Regions from separate parts of the Mesorhizobium sp. YR577 genome, predicted to be linked through region 1. Evidence: riboswitches for the same ligand, from Rfam matches in the RefSeq annotation. Region 1 holds a riboswitch; each other region holds the start of a gene.

Evidence for each region. Region 1 has a riboswitch for cobalamin ahead of BM413_RS30155 (ribonucleoside-diphosphate reductase subunit alpha). Riboswitches for the same ligand answer to the same signal wherever they lie in the genome.
Region 2: linked by a shared signal. The riboswitch ahead of BM413_RS16440 (DUF1636 family protein) and the one ahead of BM413_RS30155 (ribonucleoside-diphosphate reductase subunit alpha) in region 1 are both predicted to bind cobalamin.
Region 3: linked by a shared signal. The riboswitch ahead of BM413_RS20430 (aromatic ring-hydroxylating oxygenase subunit alpha) and the one ahead of BM413_RS30155 (ribonucleoside-diphosphate reductase subunit alpha) in region 1 are both predicted to bind cobalamin.

The regions. Positions count from the first base shown of each region.
Region 1 covers NZ_FPBI01000037.1:34,722-41,463, forward strand. The annotation lists partial or broken gene BM413_RS30150 (ribonucleotide-diphosphate reductase subunit beta) at 1-767, opposite strand, end outside; partial or broken gene BM413_RS30155 (ribonucleoside-diphosphate reductase subunit alpha) at 969-3,699, opposite strand; cobalamin riboswitch at 3,873-4,083, opposite strand; gene BM413_RS30160 (response regulator transcription factor) at 4,187-4,852, opposite strand; gene BM413_RS30165 (histidine kinase) at 4,849-6,360, opposite strand.
Region 2 covers NZ_FPBI01000010.1:182,740-189,481, forward strand. The annotation lists gene cobN (cobaltochelatase subunit CobN) at 1-762, opposite strand, end outside; gene cobW (cobalamin biosynthesis protein CobW) at 779-1,816, opposite strand; gene BM413_RS16440 (DUF1636 family protein) at 1,813-2,238, opposite strand; cobalamin riboswitch at 2,276-2,482, opposite strand; gene BM413_RS16445 (winged helix-turn-helix domain-containing protein) at 2,512-3,711, opposite strand; gene BM413_RS16450 (NADH-quinone oxidoreductase subunit A) at 4,058-4,423, shown strand; gene BM413_RS16455 (NuoB/complex I 20 kDa subunit family protein) at 4,414-4,995, shown strand; gene BM413_RS16460 (NADH-quinone oxidoreductase subunit C) at 5,002-5,604, shown strand; gene BM413_RS16465 (NADH-quinone oxidoreductase subunit D) at 5,605-6,742, shown strand, end outside.
Region 3 covers NZ_FPBI01000014.1:63,394-70,135, forward strand. The annotation lists gene metH (methionine synthase) at 149-3,946, shown strand; cobalamin riboswitch at 4,022-4,230, shown strand; gene BM413_RS20430 (aromatic ring-hydroxylating oxygenase subunit alpha) at 4,354-5,601, shown strand; gene BM413_RS20435 (FAD-binding oxidoreductase) at 5,701-6,742, shown strand, end outside.

The DNA.
Region 1 (6,742 bases):
CAGGTGGATGCTCTCGTCGCGCAATATGTACTGATACTGTTCGGCGATGCCGACTATCTTGTTGCGGCGGCTGAGCGACAGGATCTGCGCAAAGCCCGTATAGAACCACATGCCCTCGAAGATGACGTAGAAGGCCACGAGGTCGCGCAGGAAGTCGCGGTCCGCTTCCGGCGTGCCGGTGCGGAAATCGGGATCGTCGATATTCTGCGTGTGTTTCAGCGCCCACGCCGCCTTGTCGGTGATCGACGGCACTTCGCGGTACATGTTGAACAGATCACCCTCATCGAGGCTGAGACTTTCCACGATGTACTGGAAGGTGTGGGTGTGGATCGCTTCCTCGAAAGCCTGACGCAGCAGATATTGCCGGCATTCCGGGTTGGTCAGGTGCCGATAGATCGCCAGCACAATGTTGTTGGCCACCAGCGACTCTGAAGCGGCGAAGAAGCCGAGATTGCGCTTGATCATGCGCCGCTCGTCGTCGGTCAGCCCGTCCTTCGATTTCCACAGGGCAATATCTGCCTGCATGGAAACTCGGTCGGCATCCAGTGATTGTTGCAGCCGTTGAGGTATTTTTCTCAGGCCCAGCGATACTTCAGCGGCAGAAGTTGATTGACGTCCGCACGCGCATTGATCATCCGCTTGTCGTCGACGCGCACGCGGCTGCCGCCACGCTCGATCTCGCCGAGGCCGGTAGCATCAGTGAGAGGCGCATTGCCGGCGAGAAGCGAGACAGCGGATGTGGTTTTTGATTCGGACCAGTCGAGCATTTTGTTGTTCTCCTCAACGATTATTCTGCATGGCCGGCGCTGCCCCTCACCTGCCTGCCGGCATCCTCTCCCCGTATAGTGACGGGGAGAGGATGCCTGGCAGCAACCTTGCCGCTTTTCTTCCTTCTCCCCGTTCACGGGGAGAAGGTGGCCCGAAGGGTCGGATGAGGGGCGGCGTCGGGCTACGCGATCAGCTTTAGCCTACTGGCACGCTTCAAATTCGGGATCGTCGATGGCACAGGCCTTGCCCCATGCGGCGTCGGCATTGACGACGATGGGTGCCGCAGCCACGCTGACCGCGGAGACCGCGGAGACCGCGTTGAGCTTGCCGTTGGTGCCCTTCAGCGTCGATTTCTCGACATGCAAGGCCGAGCGCGAACGCAGGTAGTAGGTAGTCTTCAACCCCTTGTTCCAGGCCAACGGTAGAGCGCGTCGAGCTTCTTGCCGCTGGGATTGGCAATGTAGAGGTTGAGCGACTGCGCCTGGTCGATCTGCCCGACCGAGCCGTCGAAATATTTGAGATCGGAAACCATCACCTCGTCCCACAGCCCCCTCGCCTTCAGGTCATGCATAAGTGCTGCATTCACCACGGTAAAATCGCCGGACATGTTCGATTTGACGAACAGGTTCTGGTAGGCCGGCACGATCGACTGCGACACGCCGCAGATGTTGGAGATCGTCGCCGTCGGCGCGATCGCCATAGTGTTGGAATTGCGCATGCCGTTTTTCTTCACGCGCTTGCGCAGGCTCTCCCAGTCGAGCGTCAGTGAACGGGTCCATATCGACCTTGCCACCACGCGCCTGCGCCAGAAGGTCGATGGAATCGATCGGCAGAACGCCCTTCGACCACAGCGAACCGGCAAAACTCGGATAGCGACCGCGCTCGGCGGCAAGATCGCAGGACGCCGAGATCGCGTTGTAGCTGACCGCTTCCATGCTGATATCGGCGAATGCCACGGCCTCGTCGGAAGCGTAGGCGATCTTCAGCGCCTGCAGCGCATCGTGAAAGCCCATCAGCCCAAGCCCGACGGGCCGATGCTGCAGGTTCGAACGGCGCGCCTCGGGGATCGTGTAGAAATTGATGTCGATGACATTGTCGAGCATGCGCATGACGGTCTTTACCGTGCGCGCCAACCGGTCGAGGTCGAGGCCACTCACAGTCAGATGATTGATCAGATTGACGGAGCCGAGATTGCAGACCGCGACCTCGTCCTTCGGCGTATTGAGTGTGATCTCTGTGCAGAGATTGGACGAATGCACGACGCCGATATGGCCCGGCGGCGAGCGGATATTGCAAGGGTCCTTGAACGTGATCCATGGATGCCCGGTCTCGAACAGCATGGTCAGCATCTTGCGCCAGAGATCGAGCGCGCGGACCTTTCTGAATACCTTGATGCCGCCGGCAGCAGCCTTCGCTTCATAAACCTCATAGGCCGTCTTGAAAGCCGAGCCGTAGAAATCGTGCAGATCCGGCGTCTCGTCGGGCGAAAACAGCGTCCACTCGCCATCAGTCTCAACGCGCTGCATGAACAGGTCCGGCACCCAGTTGGCGGTGTTCATGTCATGCGTGCGGCGGCGGTCGTCGCCGGTGTTCTTGCGCAGGTCCAAAAACTCCTCGATGTCGACATGCACGTCTCGAGATAGGCGCAGACCGCACCCTTGCGCTTGCCGCCCTGGTTGACGGCAATCGCCGTGTCGTTCACCACCTTGAGGAACGGCACCACGCCCTGGCTTTCACCATTGGTGCCCTTGATATGCGCGCCGAGCCCGCGCACCGGGGCCCAGTCATTGCCGAGACCGCCGCAATATTTGGCCAGCAGCGCATTGTCCTTCACCGCCTTGAAAATGCCGTCGAGATCGTCCGCAACGGTGGTCAGGAAGCAGGAGGAAAGCTGCGGCCGCAGCGTGCCGGAGTTGAACAGCGTCGGCGTCGAGGCCATGAAATCGAAGGACGACAGAAGGTTGTAGAATTCGATCGCGCGGGCCTCGCGGTCGATCTCGCGTGAGGCCAATCCCATCGCGACGCGCATGAAGAAAGCCTGCGGCAGTTCGAACCGCTTGCCTTTGGTGTGCAGGAAATAGCGGTCATAGAGCGTCTGGAGGCCAAGATACTGGAATTGCAGGTCGCGTTCGGGCTTCAGTGCAGAACCAAGACGAGCGAGATCGAAGCGGCCGAGTTCCGGATCGATCAGCTCAGCCTTGATGCCGGTCGCAATGTACTCCGGGAAATAGGAAGCGTAGCGTTCACCCATCTGGCTTTGCGTCGCCTGCTCGGTCCGACCCGTGACGAAGGTCAGCGCCTCACGCCGCAACCGGTCGAGCAGCAGACGCGCGCTGACCAGCGCATAATTCGGTTCGGTCTCGACAGCGTGCGCGCGGCCAGGATCGGCGCAAGCGAAAGCTCGTCCAGCGTGATGCCATCATAGAGATTGCGCCCCGTCTCGCCGAGGATCAGATCGGACGAAACCGCATCCAGCCCTTCACAGGCTTCCTCGACGATGCGGGCAAGCCGCGCCTTGTCGAACGGAACAAGGCTGCCGTCATCGGCCCTCACCTTCAGCGAAGGTGCGGCAATCTCGGTCGTAGCTGCCTTCGCAAGCGCCCGCTCACGCGCCCGCTCCTCGCGATAGAGTACATAGGCGCGCGCTATCCTGTGGTGCTCGCTTCGCATCAGCGCCAGTTCGACCTGATCCTGAATTTCCTCGATATGAAAGGTGCGGCCAGCATCGGCGCGCCGCGTCAGCGCATACACGACGTGCGACGCCAGTTCTTCCACGACATCGTGGACGCGCCGCGAGCCTGCCGCGACCGAACCTTCGACGGCGAGAAACGCCTTGGTCAGCGCAACGGTGATCTTGGAGGCGTCGAACGGCGTCACCGCGCCGTTGCGGCGAATGACGCGATAACCGGGCTCGGTCTGCCGATCTCCCATCTCGGTGAAAGTGGATGGAACCCTGTCGGTCCCGTTGGTCTGAACTGTCGAAGTCGCCGGCATCTTAAATCCCCGTAGTGTTGCAAGACGGGGATAACTGCGGACGCATTCCGATAGACCGTGCGACGCAAGCCGCACGAAGCAAGCGCACCACCGGGACACCCCGCCCGTGGACGTTCAAAATCTATCGCGGCAGGTCTCGTGGCTCGCAGGTCGTCGCTTCCGTCGGCCTTCCCAGCGCCTTGGCGCCAGTGGCGTTACTCGACTTAAGCTCACTGCTTACAGTTGCGGGGGCAGCGCCGGCATTGCGATATCGCGCACCGGCTTCCCTCTTAGCTCTCAAGCCCGAACAGACTCGAAAGAACCACGATATCTACATACTGTGCCAACGACACAGTAGACGTCAACAGCTTGTATTCGGATAGCACGGATAAATTCGACACGATCACCTATGGCCGGAACACATGCATTGGAATGGATTGGCCAGTTATCGCAGAGAGCTGGCCACCGGACGGTCGGAAGACGAAGAGACGTATTGAACAGCCATACGAATCAACTCGGGAAGATTGCGAGCGCCGAGCTTGATTTTGAGCTGTGAACTCATATTCACAACCGTTTTATAGCTGACGCCGAGATCATCGGCGATTTCCGCGTAAGGCTTGCCTTCTGCCAGCAGGGCAAGCGTCTGCAACTCTCGTGGCGTTGCCTCTGCGAGCAAGCCGCGGCTGCGCCCCGGCGTTCCGATGAGCGCCACCTGCAGAGCCATTTGATGACCAAGATAGGGTTTTCTGGCGCGCACTGACTCAAATGCTTCAAGAAAGTCGCGAGGACCGGCATCCTTCAATACATATCCGGTAGCGCCAGCCTTTAGTGCACGGCTCACGATGACGGGGTCGCTATGCATGCTGAAGACAAGAATTGGCGTGCGGGTGTCGTGAAGTCGCATGCGTCTGATCAGATCGAGGCCGCCAAGCCCGCCGCCCTGCAGGGCGAGGTCAATGACGACGACATCCGGGTGCTTGCGTCGGTAAAGGCGGTAGCCGGCAACGACACTGTCGGCCTCCAACATCTCGTGAACTCCCGCATCCTGCAGAATGCGCCGGCATCCCTGCAACACAATCGGATGATCATCGATGATGAGAACCTGCGTCATGGCTGTCCTACCCGAGTACCGTTCTGGCCGCGTGTGGATTGCTGCTGATTGAGCGGGATGGAAATTTCGAGACGGGTTCCAGCACCGGGTTGGTTCGTGATCGAAAAATTTCCGACAAGTGCACGCACGCGCTCTTCCATACCGGTCAACCCGAGACCACGGGCCGTTCCCGGCGCAAAGCCGCGCCCATCATCCTTGATCGAAAGTTGCAGCACAGTGCGATGCCCCGGATGCTCGCTCTCTTGACTGGTGGCCGGCTGCTCGCCCAATGCGACGTCTATGCTCCGTGCTTCAGCATGCCGAAGGACATTGGTGATTCCCTCTTGAATGCATCGGTGGATCGTGATGTTGACCGGATCATCATATCTGTCGGCAAGGCGGCCGACGGCAAGGGAGATCTTCGGCGTCGGTCCATGCCGTTGGAACTCGGCCAGCAAACCGGCAATCACTTCGGCAAGCGGAAGATGATTGAGTGCCATAGGGCGGAGCTTGTTGAGAAGGCTGCGGTTCATGGTCTGAATCTTGTCGGCAATCTCATCGATCGTCGCCGTACGTTCCCTCACCTGCCCCGCCACATTGTCCGGCAGGCTTCCTGCGAGGCGTTCCAGGGAAGCGACGTTGGCTTTGATGCCGAACAGGCAAGGGCCCAGTTCGTCGTGGAGCTCGGTGGCGACCTGCCGGCGCTCATCGTCCTGGACCGTAACCAGCTGATGATTCAGGTGCTCATTGTCGACCTTCGCGGCACCGAGCCGATTGGCGAGCGCGTTGAAACGATCGGTAATATCAGCCAGTTCCTGCACGTTTGGGCGCGAGAGGCGATGTCGAAACTGCCCCTTCTCGAGTTCACGCAGGCCATTCGCCAGATTTGTCAGTGGGTGAAGCACGCGCCCAAGCGCAAGGTAGAGTATCCCCAACACGATCAGGCCGAGTACGAGCGCTACAAGACCGAGAGACCGGGTGTCCTGCCAGACTTCGCCGATCTCGTCCGATGCGTGCCCGACAATGATAACCGAGCCGATGTGACGGCCGCCGGAAACGACCTGCATCTCGCGGCGAACGTCCTCGACGCGGACAATCGACGTAAACCACCGCGGCACGGCGACTTGATCGCCGACGACTGCGTTGCTGGCTGCCATCGGCAGAAGTGCGGCCCGGCCGCCGTCGGCATTGGTTACAAGTATTCGCACGTGACGCAGATTGCCTATCCGCAACGGAATATCCGCAAGCTGCAAGACCTCTGAGTCTGCGCCTTGCGGATGTTCGAGAACCTCGCGCACCAGACGTTCCGCGAGTTCCAGGGCCGCTGCCACCTCAACCTCGGTTGCCCGCTTGGCGTTGTAAACGATGAGAATGGCAGCGGTGATCGCTGCTACGAGACTTACGAGAATGATGGCTGAAAGTATCTGCCAGCGGATCGATAGCCTCTGCCACGGGCGGTATGACCACCCGTCCGTTACGCCACCGTGGGTTATCCGATCCGCTGCCTGCTCAAAAGTGCTGTCGGCCATCGCTTACCCTATCATTCGATCGGAATTCTCCAAACTTCCCAGAATTGGCGCGTAACGCGGGTTCGTTCTGGCCGTCGAACTGCATCAAACCTTGCACAGGTGGCTTTCCTCCAGCAAGGCGATTACAGGCGATCCCCGATTTCCCTCACTCTTCCTTCCCGGACATGGCCGGATTCCAACCGCAGCATACGTGCAAGACAGGAAACCGTCTCGGGCACTTTTGGCAATCAAATCGAGAACAACTGCCATAGCCAGCACAGGCTGGTCTCCGTAACGTGAGAGTGCTTGGAAGCAGGCGACGCACTTTGATCTTGTGCGCGGTGTCCGGAAGGCGGCCCCTAACCGTCAAATTCCGGACACCCGGCAAGTGCGGAATTGACAA
Region 2 (6,742 bases), on a different contig from region 1:
CAGCATCGAGCGGTAGAACAGGATGGGGATGATGGGGGCTGCACCTGCACTTCCTTCTCCCCGTTCACGGGGAGAAGGTGCCCCGAAGGGGTGGATGAGGGGCGGCTCAGACTCAGGAGACGTGGGCTCCCGCCCCTCATCCCCCTGCCGGGACCTTCTCCCCGTGAACGGGGAGAAGGAGGCCAAGTGCTCCGCTGTCTCAACCACCCCTTTACCGGGATCGTAAAACCCCGCCTTCGGCACCGTAACCGGCGCTGTTTGTGCGCCTTCTCCGCCGGCCAGCCCCGCCAGCCGCCGCACCAGCCCGCGCATATTCTCAGGTCCGCCCTCACGGAAATAGGCGAGCAGCCCGTCGAGTTGATCGCGCGGCAGGGTCGAGCATTCGATCAGCCGGAGGTCTTCGTCGTGGCTTTCGCCGGGAAGCAGCGCCAGATGGATATTCTTCTCGCGGCACATTGCGGCGAGCCGGTCGCAACCATAGCGCCACCAATCATAGCCGCCGAGGATGCGCACCAGAATGACCTTGGCCCGGCTGGCGGTGTGATCGATCCACAGATCGACCGACATCGGGTGGCGCAGGTCGCGAAGGGCGGCCAATCGCATCGAGGGCAGCGTTTCGGCTTCCTGTTTCCATGCTGCAGCCAGCCCGGCCAGATCGCTGTCGGTGAAGGACAGCGCCACAATATCCGCCGGCGCTTGCCGCAGATCGACCGGCTCGACCAGATCGTCGAGCGAGGCGGATGTCGTGGTCAGTATGTGCATGGCGGCACGCTGTTGGTCAGCTAACCAGTATGCGCTCGATCGCGGCGCGATTCAGCCCCTTCAGGCCGATGACGACGAGACGCGAGCGGCGGTCGTCGGCAGCCGTCCAGGCGCGGTCGTAATAGTGGTTGACGCGTGGGCCGACGGCCTGGACCAGAAGCCGCATCGGCTTGCCGCCGACATCGACAAAGCCCTTCACGCGCAGCACGTTTTCTTGTTCGGCAGCTGTCGCCACGCGCTTGGCCAGCGCGTCGGGATCGGAGATCGCCGGAAGCTCGATGATGAAGGAGTCAAAATCGTCGTGCTCGTGGTCGAGTTCGTCGTCATGATGGGTCTTGCGGTTCTCGATGTCGTCCTCGACGGCCAAACCGAGGCCGAGCAGCACCGAGGGATCGACCTTGCCCTGCGCGGTCGGGACAATTTTCACGGCACGCGACAGATGCTCGCTGATGATCGCGTTGGCGCGGGCGCTGCCGGCGGCGTCGAGCAGATCGCTCTTCGACAGAATAATAAGATCGGCGCAGGCTACCTGATCCTCGAACACTTCCTCGACCGGATCGTCATGATCGAGCGAATCGTCTTCCTGGCGCTGCGCCTGCAGAGCATCGAGGTCGGATGCGACCTTGCCAGCGGCCAGTGCCGGGCCGTCCACCACGGCGACGACGCCATCGACGGTCACGCGGCTCTTCACGCTCGGCCATTGGAAGGCCTGCACCAGCGGCTTGGGCAGCGCCAGGCCGGAGGTCTCGATGATGATGTGATCAACCTTTGGCTCCAGCGCCAGGATCTGGTCCAGCGCCGGCACGAAATCGTCGGCGACGGTGCAGCACAGGCAGCCATTGGCCAGTTCGACGATGTTTTCCTCCGGGCAGGCATCCACGCCGCAGCCTTTGAGGATTTCGCCATCGATGCCGATATCGCCGAATTCGTTGACGATCAGGGCCAGCCGGCGGCCATTGGCGTTTTCGAGGATGTGGCGGATCAGCGTAGTCTTTCCGGCGCCGAGAAAGCCGGTGACGACGGTGCAGGGAACGCGGGCGGCGGAAGCGGTCATGAATTGTCCTTCAGGAGATCGAGGGGAGGGATGCGCGCGACGAGGCCGCGCTTGAGGCTGTCGGGGCGGCCGCGCCACGGCAGGATGCCGTCGGTCGAGGTCGCGAAAAGCTTTGCGCCGGTGATCAGGTCGGGTCCGCTTTCGGTCGTGAGGTCGCCGAAGACGTAGCTCCACGAGCCGTCGCGCAGCAGGGCAGCGCTCAGACGACGCTTGCAGTTGCCGAGGCATTCGACCTGCCTGACGGCGATGTTCTCGGGCGCTGCGGCGCGAATCGCACCTTGGGCTAGATGCTCGCCGGCGCGGGGCCGGGCATCCGAGCCGGTTTCGTCGCGACAGGAGGAGCAGACGAGAATCGTTACGCCGGGCGCACCCAAATCATGGGCGTCCTCGACCAGTTGGATAGGATTGCCGTCGGCTTTCACAGAATCATGCTCCTTGCCCGGGACACCCGCCAGGCGGTCGGATTTTTCGTCTGACGGCAGGTCTCCTGGCTCGCGGGTCGTCGCTTCATGCCGCCTTCCCGGGAAAAATCCCAGTGGCTGTCGGCCTTCGGCTATCCGCTTACAGTTGCGGGGACAGCTGCGGACTTGGGCATGTTCGCCCGGCACCGCATTCCCTCTTAGCCCCTCCCTTTGCGGAGAGGGGACCGTCGCGGGCGAATTTAGGCGGTGGTGCCTTGCGCTGTCAACGCGTGGTTACGACGCGATTATGTCGGCCAACGCCGGGGCGAGGTCTCCGGCGGGCGATATCTCGATGCGATCGAGTTCGAGCCAGGACATCATCAGGCGCAGTTCTTCGATGAGAGCTGCGGCAGTGTGGTCCGGCGCGCCCGGTTCGGCATAGGCAGCGAGCACGCGCAGGACACGGCCCGGTCGGTCCGCCTTCACATCGATGCGCGCCACAATCGCGTCGCCGAGCAGGAAGGGCAGGACATAATAGCCATACTGCCGCTTTTCGGCGGGCGTGTAGATCTCGATGCGGTAGCGGAAATTGAACAGGCGCTCCGTGCGGGCGCGTTCCCAGACCAGCGGGTCGAAGGGGGCGAGGAGGGCGCGGGCCTCGACCTTGCGGGGGATGCGGGCACCGGCATGAAGCCAGGCCTGATGGGTCCAGCCTTTGACCCTGATGGGCAGAAGCTCGCCCGATTCGACGAGCTCCTCGATGCGGCCCTTCATGTCGGCGGGCGAAAGGCGGAAATAGTCGCGCAGGTCGCTGTAGGTGGCGATGCCGAGCGCGCGAGCCGAAATGCGCAGCAAGTCGCGATGCGCGTCGGGAGCCGACGGAATGGGCGCATTATATATGGAGGCGGGCAGGACGCGCTCGGGCAGGTCATAAAGACGCTCGAAGCCACGGCGCGAAGATGTTGTGATCCGCCCGGCCCAGAACAGCCATTCGAAAGCGTGTTTCTCGTCGCTCCAGCCCCACCAGCCGCCCGAGCCCTTGGCGCCATCGATGTCGGAAGCCGCGATCGGGCCTCGGTTGCGGACTTCCTGATAAATCTCATCGATCAGGCCTTCATTCTCCCGCGCCCATTTCGCCAGCCCGGTGTACATTTCCTCGTGGCGGCCTGCGCGCTCCATGCGCCAGCGCATCAGCGGATAGGTTTCGACCGGAAGGAATGATGCCTCATGCGCCCAGTATTCAAAGAGCGCACGTTTTCGTGATGTGGCAGCGTTGTCGAGTAACGCGCGCGGGTAGGGGCCAAGCCGCGAGAACAGCGGCATGTAATGCGCCCGCACCACCGCACTGACGGAATCGATCTGCAGCAAGCCTATGCGCGAAAGCACCTTGTTGAGATGTCGCCGGTCGATGGTCCCTGTCGGTCGTGGATCGGCAAAACCCTGGGCGGCGAGCGCGATGCGTCGCGCCATGGCAAGCGGGATCGTTTCCTTCATTCTTCGGCCGTCCGGATATGCATGAGGCGGGTGTCTTTGCGTCAACTGGAATCGAAATGTGGAGTTCAGCCTAGCAGGCCTGCGACGGGAATTGTGTCAGGATAAAAAGTGGAGTAAAAAGGTAAGGAAATCAAATGCGCCTTGTGCAACGCAAATCGCGGAAAAGCGATTGGCGTAGCCATGCTTTCGCCAAGGTTTGACTTGCGTCCCCCGATTGCCTGCGCTAACCCTCGCCGCGTTGCAGCATAGTTTCTCGCCGCGGCCTTCGTAGGCAATCTGTCGCGGTCTGGCGGTTCGACTCAATGCTATAATTCAGGCCGATCGGCCACCAACGGAAAGTCGGAGCATGAGCGCGCTCTTAAGTTCATATCTTCCCATCGTCATTTTCATCGGCGTGGCCCTCGTGGTCGGGCTGGCGCTGATCGCAGCGCCCTTCCTCGTGGCCTACCGAAATCCGGATCCGGAAAAGCTGTCGGCCTATGAGTGCGGCTTCAATTCGTTCGACGATGCGCGCATGAAGTTCGACATCCGCTTTTATCTGGTTTCCATTCTCTTCATCATCTTCGACCTTGAAGTGGCCTTCCTGTTTCCGTGGGCGGTTTCCTTCGGCAAGATCGGCATGCTCGGCTTCTGGTCGATGATGGTCTTCCTGGCGGTGCTCACCATCGGCTTCATCTACGAATGGAAAAAAGGAGCGCTGGAATGGGATTGAACGACATGTCTCCCACAATGGTCGCTGCCAAGCCCAAGGGCATTCTCGATCCGAACACCGGCAAGCCGATCGGCGCCGATGATCCGTTCGTGATGGACATCAACAACGAGCTTTCCGACAAGGGCTTCATCGTCACCTCGTCGGAGGCGCTGATCACCTGGGCGCGCACCGGCTCGCTGATGTGGATGACCTTCGGTCTCGCCTGCTGCGCCGTCGAGATGATGCACATCTCCATGCCGCGCTACGACGCCGAGCGCTTCGGCATCGCGCCGCGCGCTTCTCCGCGCCAGTCGGACGTGATGATCGTTGCCGGCACGCTGACCAACAAGATGGCTCCCGCGCTGCGCAAGGTCTACGACCAGATGCCCGAGCCGCGTTACGTCATTTCCATGGGCTCCTGCGCCAATGGCGGCGGCTATTACCACTATTCCTATTCGGTCGTGCGCGGTTGCGACCGCGTGGTGCCGGTGGACATCTATGTACCCGGCTGCCCGCCGACCGCGGAAGCGCTGCTCTACGGCATTCTTCTCCTCCAGAAGAAGATTCGCCGCACCGGCACGATCGAACGGTGATTTTCGATGAGTGAAGCCCTCAAGGACCTTGCGGCCTATCTGGCCGAAAAGCTGGACGGAAAGATCGGTGAAGCTGTCATCGCTTATGGCGAGTTGACGCTTTCTCTCGAAGCCGGCGATATCGTCAGCGTCGCCAGCTTCCTGCGCAACGACGTGCAGTGCCAGTTCATCTCGATGATCGACGTTTGCGGTGCCGATTACCCGGCGCGTCTGAAGCGTTTCGACGTCGTCTATCATCTTCTGTCGCCGCGCCAGAACCTGCGCATCCGCCTCAAGGTGATGACCGACGAGGATACGCCGGTTCCTTCGCTGACGGGCGTCTATCCCGGCGCGGACTGGTTCGAGCGCGAAGCCTACGATCTCTACGGCATCCTGTTTTCCGGCCACCCGGATCTGCGCCGCCTGCTGACCGATTATGGCTTCGAAGGCCATCCGCTGCGCAAGGATTTTCCGCTGACGGGGTTCGTCGAGGTTCGCTACGACGACGAAGCCAAGCGGGTCGTCTACGAGCCTGTCGAGCTTAAACAGGAATTTCGCAATTTTGACTTCCTGTCGCCATGGGAAGGGACGGACTACGTCCTGCCGGGCGATGAAAAGGCGAAGCAGTAAATGGCTGAAACCTCCGTTCGCAATTTCAACATCAACTTTGGCCCGCAGCATCCGGCCGCGCACGGCGTTTTGCGCCTCGTGCTGGAACTCGACGGTGAAGTCGTCGACCGCGTCGATCCGCATATCGGCCTGCTGCATCGTGGCACCGAGAAGCTGATCGAGCACAAGACCTATCTGCAGGCGATCCCTTATTTCGACCGGCTCGACTATGTCGCGCCGATGAACCAGGAGCATGCTTTTGCGCTGGCGGTCGAGCGCCTGCTCGGCATCGAAGTGCCCAAGCGCGGCCAGCTCATTCGCGTGCTCTATTCCGAGATCGGCCGCATCCTCAACCACCTGCTCAACATCACCACGCAAGCGATGGACGTCGGCGCGCTGACGCCGCCGCTCTGGGGTTTCGAGGAACGCGAAAAGCTCATGGTGTTTTATGAGCGTGCCTGCGGCGCGCGCATGCATGCGGCCTATTTCCGTCCGGGCGGCGTCCATCAGGACCTGCCGCAGAAGCTGGTCGAGGACATTGGCAAGTGGATCGACCCGTTCCTGCAGACGGTGAAGAACCTCGACGACCTGCTTACCGGCAACCGCATCTTCAAGCAGCGCAACGTCGATATCGGCGTGGTTTCGCTGGAAGACGCCTGGGCCTGGGGTTTTTCGGGCGTCATGGTGCGCGGTTCGGGCGCTGCCTGGGACCTGCGCAAGTCGCAGCCATACGAATGCTATTCCGAACTGGAATTCGACATTCCGATCGGCAAGAACGGCGATTGCTACGACCGCTATCTGCTGCGCATGGAAGAAATGCGCCAGTCGGCCAAGATCATGCGCCAGTGCGTCGATCTTCTGCTCGGCAAGGAAGGCGCCGGACCGGTCTCCAATCTCGACGGCAAGGTGGTTCCGCCCAAGCGCGACGCCATGAAGCGGTCGATGGAAGCGCTGATCCATCACTTCAAGCTCTACACCGAAGGCTACCACGTGCCGGCCGGCGAGGTTTATGCGGCCGTCGAAGCGCCCAAGGGCGAGTTCGGCGTCTATCTCGTCTCAGACGGCACCAACAAGCCCTATCGCTGCAAGCTGCGTGCGCCCGGTTTCGCGCATCTCCAGGCGATGGATTTCCTCTGCCGCGGCCACATGCTGGCCGACG
Region 3 (6,742 bases), on a different contig from region 1:
TTCGCGCCTGTGCGATTGCGCGACGCGAGTGCGGGCTTTGCGATCCGTCGGAAGAATGCAGCCAGTGGTAAAATCAGCATGGTATGATATGTTGACATAAAGATGTCGTTATGTGACATGCGCAGACATGTCGCTTAAGGTGCAAAATATGTCGCAGTCAAATAACACCCTCGATGCACTGTTCGGTGCCGTTTCAGCACCGCGCGACGGCGCGGAGATACGTGCTGCACTGGAAAAGGCGGCGCGCGAGCGCATCCTCATCCTCGATGGCGCGATGGGCACGCAGATCCAGGGGCTCGGCTTCGACGAGGACCATTTTCGCGGCGAGCGCTTCGGCGGCTGCGCCTGCCACCAGCAGGGCAACAACGACCTTCTGATCCTGTCGCAGCCGGCAGCGATCGAGGAAATCCACTACAAATATGCCATCGCCGGCGCCGACATCATCGAGACCAACACCTTCTCCTCGACCTCCATTGCCCAGGCCGACTACGGCATGGAGGACATGGTCTACGATCTCAACCGTGATGGAGCGCGTCTCGTGCGCCGCGCGGCGATCCGCGCCGAACAGGAAGACGGCAAGCGCCGCTTCGTCGCCGGCGCGCTCGGGCCGACCAACCGCACCGCCTCGATTTCGCCGGACGTCAACAATCCTGGCTACCGCGCCGTAACCTTCGACGATCTGCGCATCGCCTATGCCGAGCAGCTGCGCGGCCTGATCGACGGCGGCGCCGATTTGATCCTGATCGAGACCATCTTCGACACGCTGAACGCCAAGGCTGCGATCTTCGCCTGCAGCGAGGTCTTTGCCGAGAAGGGCATCGATCTGCCGATCATGATTTCGGGCACCATCACCGACCTTTCCGGCCGCACTTTGTCGGGCCAGACGCCGACGGCCTTCTGGCATTCGGTTCGCCACGCCAGCCCGTTCACCATCGGGCTCAACTGCGCGCTCGGCGCCAACGCCATGCGCGCGCATCTGTCCGAAATTTCGGATGTCGCCGACACTTTCGTCTGCGCCTATCCCAATGCCGGCCTGCCCAACGAATTCGGCCAGTATGACGAGAGCCCGGAATTCATGGCCGCGCAGATCGAGGATTTTGCGCGCGAAGGCCTGGTCAACATCGTCGGCGGTTGCTGCGGCTCGACGCCCGAGCATATCCGCGCCATCGCCGAAGTCGTGAAGAAATATCCACCGCGCGCACTGCCCGAGATCGAGCCGAAGATGCGGCTGTCGGGCCTCGAGCCTTTCGTGCTCACCGACGAAATCCCCTTCGTCAATGTCGGCGAGCGCACCAACGTCACCGGCTCGGCCAAGTTCCGCAAGCTCGTTACGGCAGGAGATTACGCCGCAGCCCTCGATGTCGCGCGCGATCAGGTCGTCAATGGCGCGCAGATCATCGACATCAACATGGATGAAGGCCTGATCGATTCGCAAAAGGCGATGGTCGAGTATCTCAACCTCATCGCCGCCGAACCCGATATCGCCCGCGTGCCGGTGATGATCGATAGTTCCAAATGGGATGTGATCGAGGCCGGGCTGAAATGCGTGCAGGGCAAGCCGCTGGTCAATTCCATCTCGATGAAGGAAGGCGAGGAGGCTTTCCTGCATCACGCGAAGCTTTGCCGGGCCTATGGCGCGGCGGTCGTCGTCATGGCGTTCGACGAGCAGGGCCAGGCCGACACGCAAGCCAGAAAAGTCGAGATCTGCACCCGCGCCTACAAGCTGCTCACCGAGCAGGCCGGCTTCCCGCCGGAAGACATCATCTTCGACCCCAACATCTTCGCGGTCGCCACCGGCATCGAGGAGCACAACAATTACGGCGTCGATTTCATCGAAGCGACTCGTGAAATCATCGACACGCTGCCGCATGTCCATATCTCCGGCGGCGTCTCGAACCTGTCCTTCTCCTTCCGCGGCAACGAGCCGGTGCGCGAGGCCATGCACGCCGTGTTCCTCTATCACGCCATCCAGGCGGGCATGGATATGGGCATCGTCAATGCCGGCCAGCTCGGCGTCTACGAATCGATCGACCCGGAACTGCGCGAAGCCTGCGAGGACGTCGTCCTCAACCGCCGCGAGGATGGCACCGAACGCCTGCTGGAGCTTGCCGAGCGCTACAAGGGCACGGCCGGCAAGGAGGCCAAGGAGCGCGATCTCGCCTGGCGCGAATGGCCGGTCGAGCAGCGTATCAGCCACGCACTGGTCAACGGCATCACCGAATTCATCGACGCCGACACCGACGAAGCGCGGCTGAAGGCCGAGCGGCCGTTGCACGTCATCGAAGGCCCGCTGATGGCCGGCATGAATGTCGTTGGCGATCTGTTCGGCGCAGGAAAGATGTTCCTGCCGCAGGTGGTGAAATCGGCCCGCGTCATGAAGCAGGCGGTTGCCGGCCTCCTGCCGCATATGGAAGCCGAGAAGATCGCCAATGCCAAGAACGGCATTGCCTCCAGTGGCCGCGAGAGCGCCGGAAAAATCCTGATGGCGACGGTGAAGGGCGATGTCCACGACATTGGCAAGAACATCGTCGGCGTCGTGCTTGCCTGCAACAATTACGAGATCATCGATCTCGGCGTCATGGTGCCGGCAACCAAGATCCTGCAGACAGCGAAAGAGCAGAATGTCGACATCATCGGCCTGTCCGGCCTGATCACGCCCTCGCTCGACGAGATGGTGCATGTCGCTGCCGAGATGGAGCGCGAGGGCTTCAGCGTCCCGCTGCTCATCGGCGGGGCGACGACCAGCCGCGTGCACACTGCGGTGAAAATCCACCCGCGCTATGAGCGCGGCCAGACCGTCTATGTCACCGACGCCAGCCGTGCCGTTGGCGTGGTTTCCAGCCTGCTGTCGGCCGACGCCAAGCCCGGCTATGTCGATAATGTCCGTGCCGAGTACAAGAAGGTGGCGGACGCCCATGCCCGCTCCGAGGCTGACAAGCAGCGCCTGCCGCTGGCCAAGGCGCGCGCCAATGCGCACCGGATCGACTGGACGAACTACCAGCCACCAAAGCCGTCCTTCCTCGGCACGCGCACCTTCGAGAACTGGGACCTCGCCGAACTCGCCCGCTATATCGACTGGACGCCCTTCTTCCAGACATGGGAGCTGAAGGGCCGCTATCCGAAGATTCTGGAAGATGAGGCACAGGGCCCGGCCGCGCGCCAGCTGTTCGAGGATGCGCAGGCGATGTTGAAGCAGATCATCGCCGAAAAATGGTTCGCGCCAAAGGGCGTCATCGGCTTCTGGCCGGCCAATGCCGTCGGCGACGACGTTCGGCTCTACACCGACGAGGGTAGGGCGCAGGAACTCGCAACCTTCTTCACGCTGCGCCAGCAGCTTGCCAAGCGCGACGGCCGCCCGAACGTCGCACTGTCCGATTTCGTAGCCCCTGCAGACAGCGGCAAGCCCGATTATGTCGGCGGCTTCGTGGTCACGGCAGGCATCGAGGAAGTGGCGATCGCCGAGCGCTTCGAGCGCGCCAACGACGACTATTCCTCCATCCTCGTCAAGGCACTGGCCGACCGCTTCGCCGAAGCCTTCGCCGAACGCATGCATGAAAAGGTTCGCAAGGAATTCTGGGGTTACGCGCCGAATGAGGCCCTCGCGCCGGACGAGTTGATCGGCGAGCCCTATCAGGGCATCCGTCCCGCGCCCGGCTATCCGGCGCAGCCAGACCATACCGAGAAGGTGACGCTGTTCAGGCTGCTCGATGCCGAGAAAAAGGCTGGTGTCAGCCTGACCGAAAGCATGGCGATGTGGCCCGGCTCGTCCGTCTCGGGCATGTACCTCTCGCACCCTGAAAGCTATTATTTCGGCGTCGCCAAGGTCGAGCGCGATCAGGTCGAGGACTACGCCGCCCGCAAGGACATGGCGGTGATCGAGGTCGAACGCTGGCTCGGTCCGATCCTCAATTACGTGCCGGCGCCCCGTGCCGAGGCGGCGGAATAGCGGGGGATTTTTCCGCTGTCGCCTTTGCGCTTGGGCCATGTCGCTTTCGTATCGCCGTGCGCGCCGATTCGGTGATTATATCGGGACACTTGAGGTGCTGGTGCGCTTGATCGCGGACCGGAGAATTGGGAAGCCGGTTTGATGCCGGCGCTGCCCCCGCAACGGTGGTGGAGAATGTCACGGCGGGAGACCACTGAGCCGCAAATGGCTTGGGAAGGTGTCCGTGACGGGTCCTGCAGGACCGCTCCAGAGCCCGGAAACCAGCCTTGAGTGTTGTAAATTCGACTGATCGCGGTGGGCGATCAAGCGGCGGATTTTTGCGCGGACAGGCTCCAGCGGGCGTTGCCGTGCAATCTTTCTCCCCTGACATCACCACCAGTTCAGTCCTTGGATAGCGAGGACAGGACATGGATGCGCGCAATGAGATGCTGCGGCAGTTACGCAACCGCCGCGAGGGCTTCAGCCTCGAGCAGGCTTTCTACATCGATCCGGACTATTTCAAGCTGGATCTCGACCTGATCTGGTATCGCGACTGGCTATTCCTCGGCCATGATTGCGAACTGCCGAAGCCCGGCAGCTATATCACCGCGCAGATCGGCGACTATCCCGTGCTGGTCGTGCGCGACCAGAAGGGCGACATCCGCGCCTTCCACAATTCCTGCCGCCATCGCGGCTCGCGCGTCTGCACCGCCGAAAAGGGCACCACGGCCAAGCTCGTCTGCCCCTATCACCAGTGGACCTATGAGCTCGACGGCCGCCTGCTGTTTGCGCGCCAGATGGCCGAAGGCTTCGACAAGAACCAGTTCGGCCTCAAGCCTGTCGCCTGCGAAAGCGTCGGCGGCTACATCTTCATCTGCCTCGCCAAGGAGCCGGCGGATTTCGCGCCGATGCGCGCGATGGTCGAGCCCTATCTCCTGCCGCATCGCCTGCGCGAAGCAAAAGTCGCTTTCGAAAGTACCATCATCGAGAAGGGCAACTGGAAGCTGGTCTGGGAAAACAACCGCGAGTGCTATCACTGCGCGGCGAACCATCCCGAACTTTGTAAGACCTTCCCGGAAGCTCCGACAGTCACCGGCGTCAACGGTGCCGAAAGCGACCCGGAAATGCTTGCTCATTGGGCGAAGTGCGAGGCTGTCGGCCTGCCGAGCAAGTTCCGCATTGATGCCGGTGGCCAATACCGCGCCACGCGTGCGCCGCTGCTGCGCGACGCCGTCAGCTACACCATGTCCGGCAAGCGCGCGGTGAAGAAGAACCTGTCGGATACAGTAACAGCCGACAAGATCGGCGCGCTGCTGCTCTATCACTATCCGACGACGTGGAACCACGTGCTCGGCGACCATGCCGTAACCTTCCGCGTGCTGCCGATCTCGGCCACCGAAACGGCAGTCACCACCAAATGGCTGGTCCACAAGGATGCGGTCGAAGGCGTCGACTACGATCTTGCCGAACTCACCCATGTCTGGACCGAGACCAACGACCAGGACCGCCGGATCGTCGAGGAAAATGCCTTCGGCATCAAGTCGCCGGCCTACGAGCCCGGACCTTACTCGGAAGAGCATGAGGGCGGCGTGATGCAGTTCGTCGAATGGTACTGCAACTTCATCGAACCGCGCCTGACCGAGGGCGAAAAGCCGGCGCTGCGCAGCGTGGCCTAAAACCATGAGCCCGAACCGTAGGACCGCGTTAGCGAAAAGTGGCTGCCGGTTTTCGGACAAGCTCATGGTCAATCAAACGGAACTAAGCGGATGAACGCGATGACGGAACTTTCCCTTTATCGGCATCTGGACGAGATGGTGCCGTGGAACGACCGGCTGCAGGTGCTGGAATGCATCGGCGTGATCGACGAGGCGTCGGAGGTGAAGACCTTCATCTTCCGCTCGGACAACCAGACCTGGTTCCGCTACCAGCCGGGGCAGTTCGTCACGCTGGAACTGCCGCTGGAAGACGGCCCGCTGATGCGCACCTACACGCTGTCGTCCAGCCCGTCGCGGCCGTTCTCCATCGCGGTCACGGTCAAGGCGCAGGCCGGCAGCGTCGGCACACGCTGGATGTTCGACAATCTGGTGCCCGGCGTCCACATCAAGGCCTACGGCCCGGCCGGCGATTTCTCCCATCACAACCATCCGTCGGCCAAATACCTGTTCGTCTCCGCCGGTTCCGGCGTCACGCCGATGATGTCGATGCTGCGCTGGCTGAACGATTGCGCGCCATGGACCGACATCGCCTTCGTCAACTGCGCGCGCCGCCCGGAAGAGATCATCTTCCGCAAGGAGCTCGAATTGCTCGGCAGCCGCATGCCCGGCCTGTCGCTCGGCTTCCTCATCGAGGAGCGCTCGAACCGCGAGGTCTGGAGCGGTCACATGGGCCGCATCGACGCCGTGCGCCTGCCGCTGCTCGCCCCCGATTTCCGCGACCGCGAAGTCTTCTGCTGCGGTCCAGACCCGTTCATGCGCGCGGTGCGCCAGATGCTCGAGGCTGCCGGCTTCGACATGGCGCATTATCATCAGGAAAGCTTTGGCGCGCCTCCGGTCGAAGTCGTTCCGGCGCCGTTCTCCGACGCCTCCACGCCCGCGCCCGATAGCGCGCCTGTCGAGCAGATCACCCCGATCCGCTTTGCGCTGTCGGATATCGATGCCGACTGCGTCTCCGGCCAGACCGTGCTGCAGACGGCCCGCGCTTCCGGCGTGCGCATATCAGCCGCATGCGAGTTCGGCCTGTGCGGCACCTGCAAGATCAAGAAGGTCTCGGGCGAGGTCGAGATGAGCCACAATGGCGGCATTCTCGACCACGAGATCG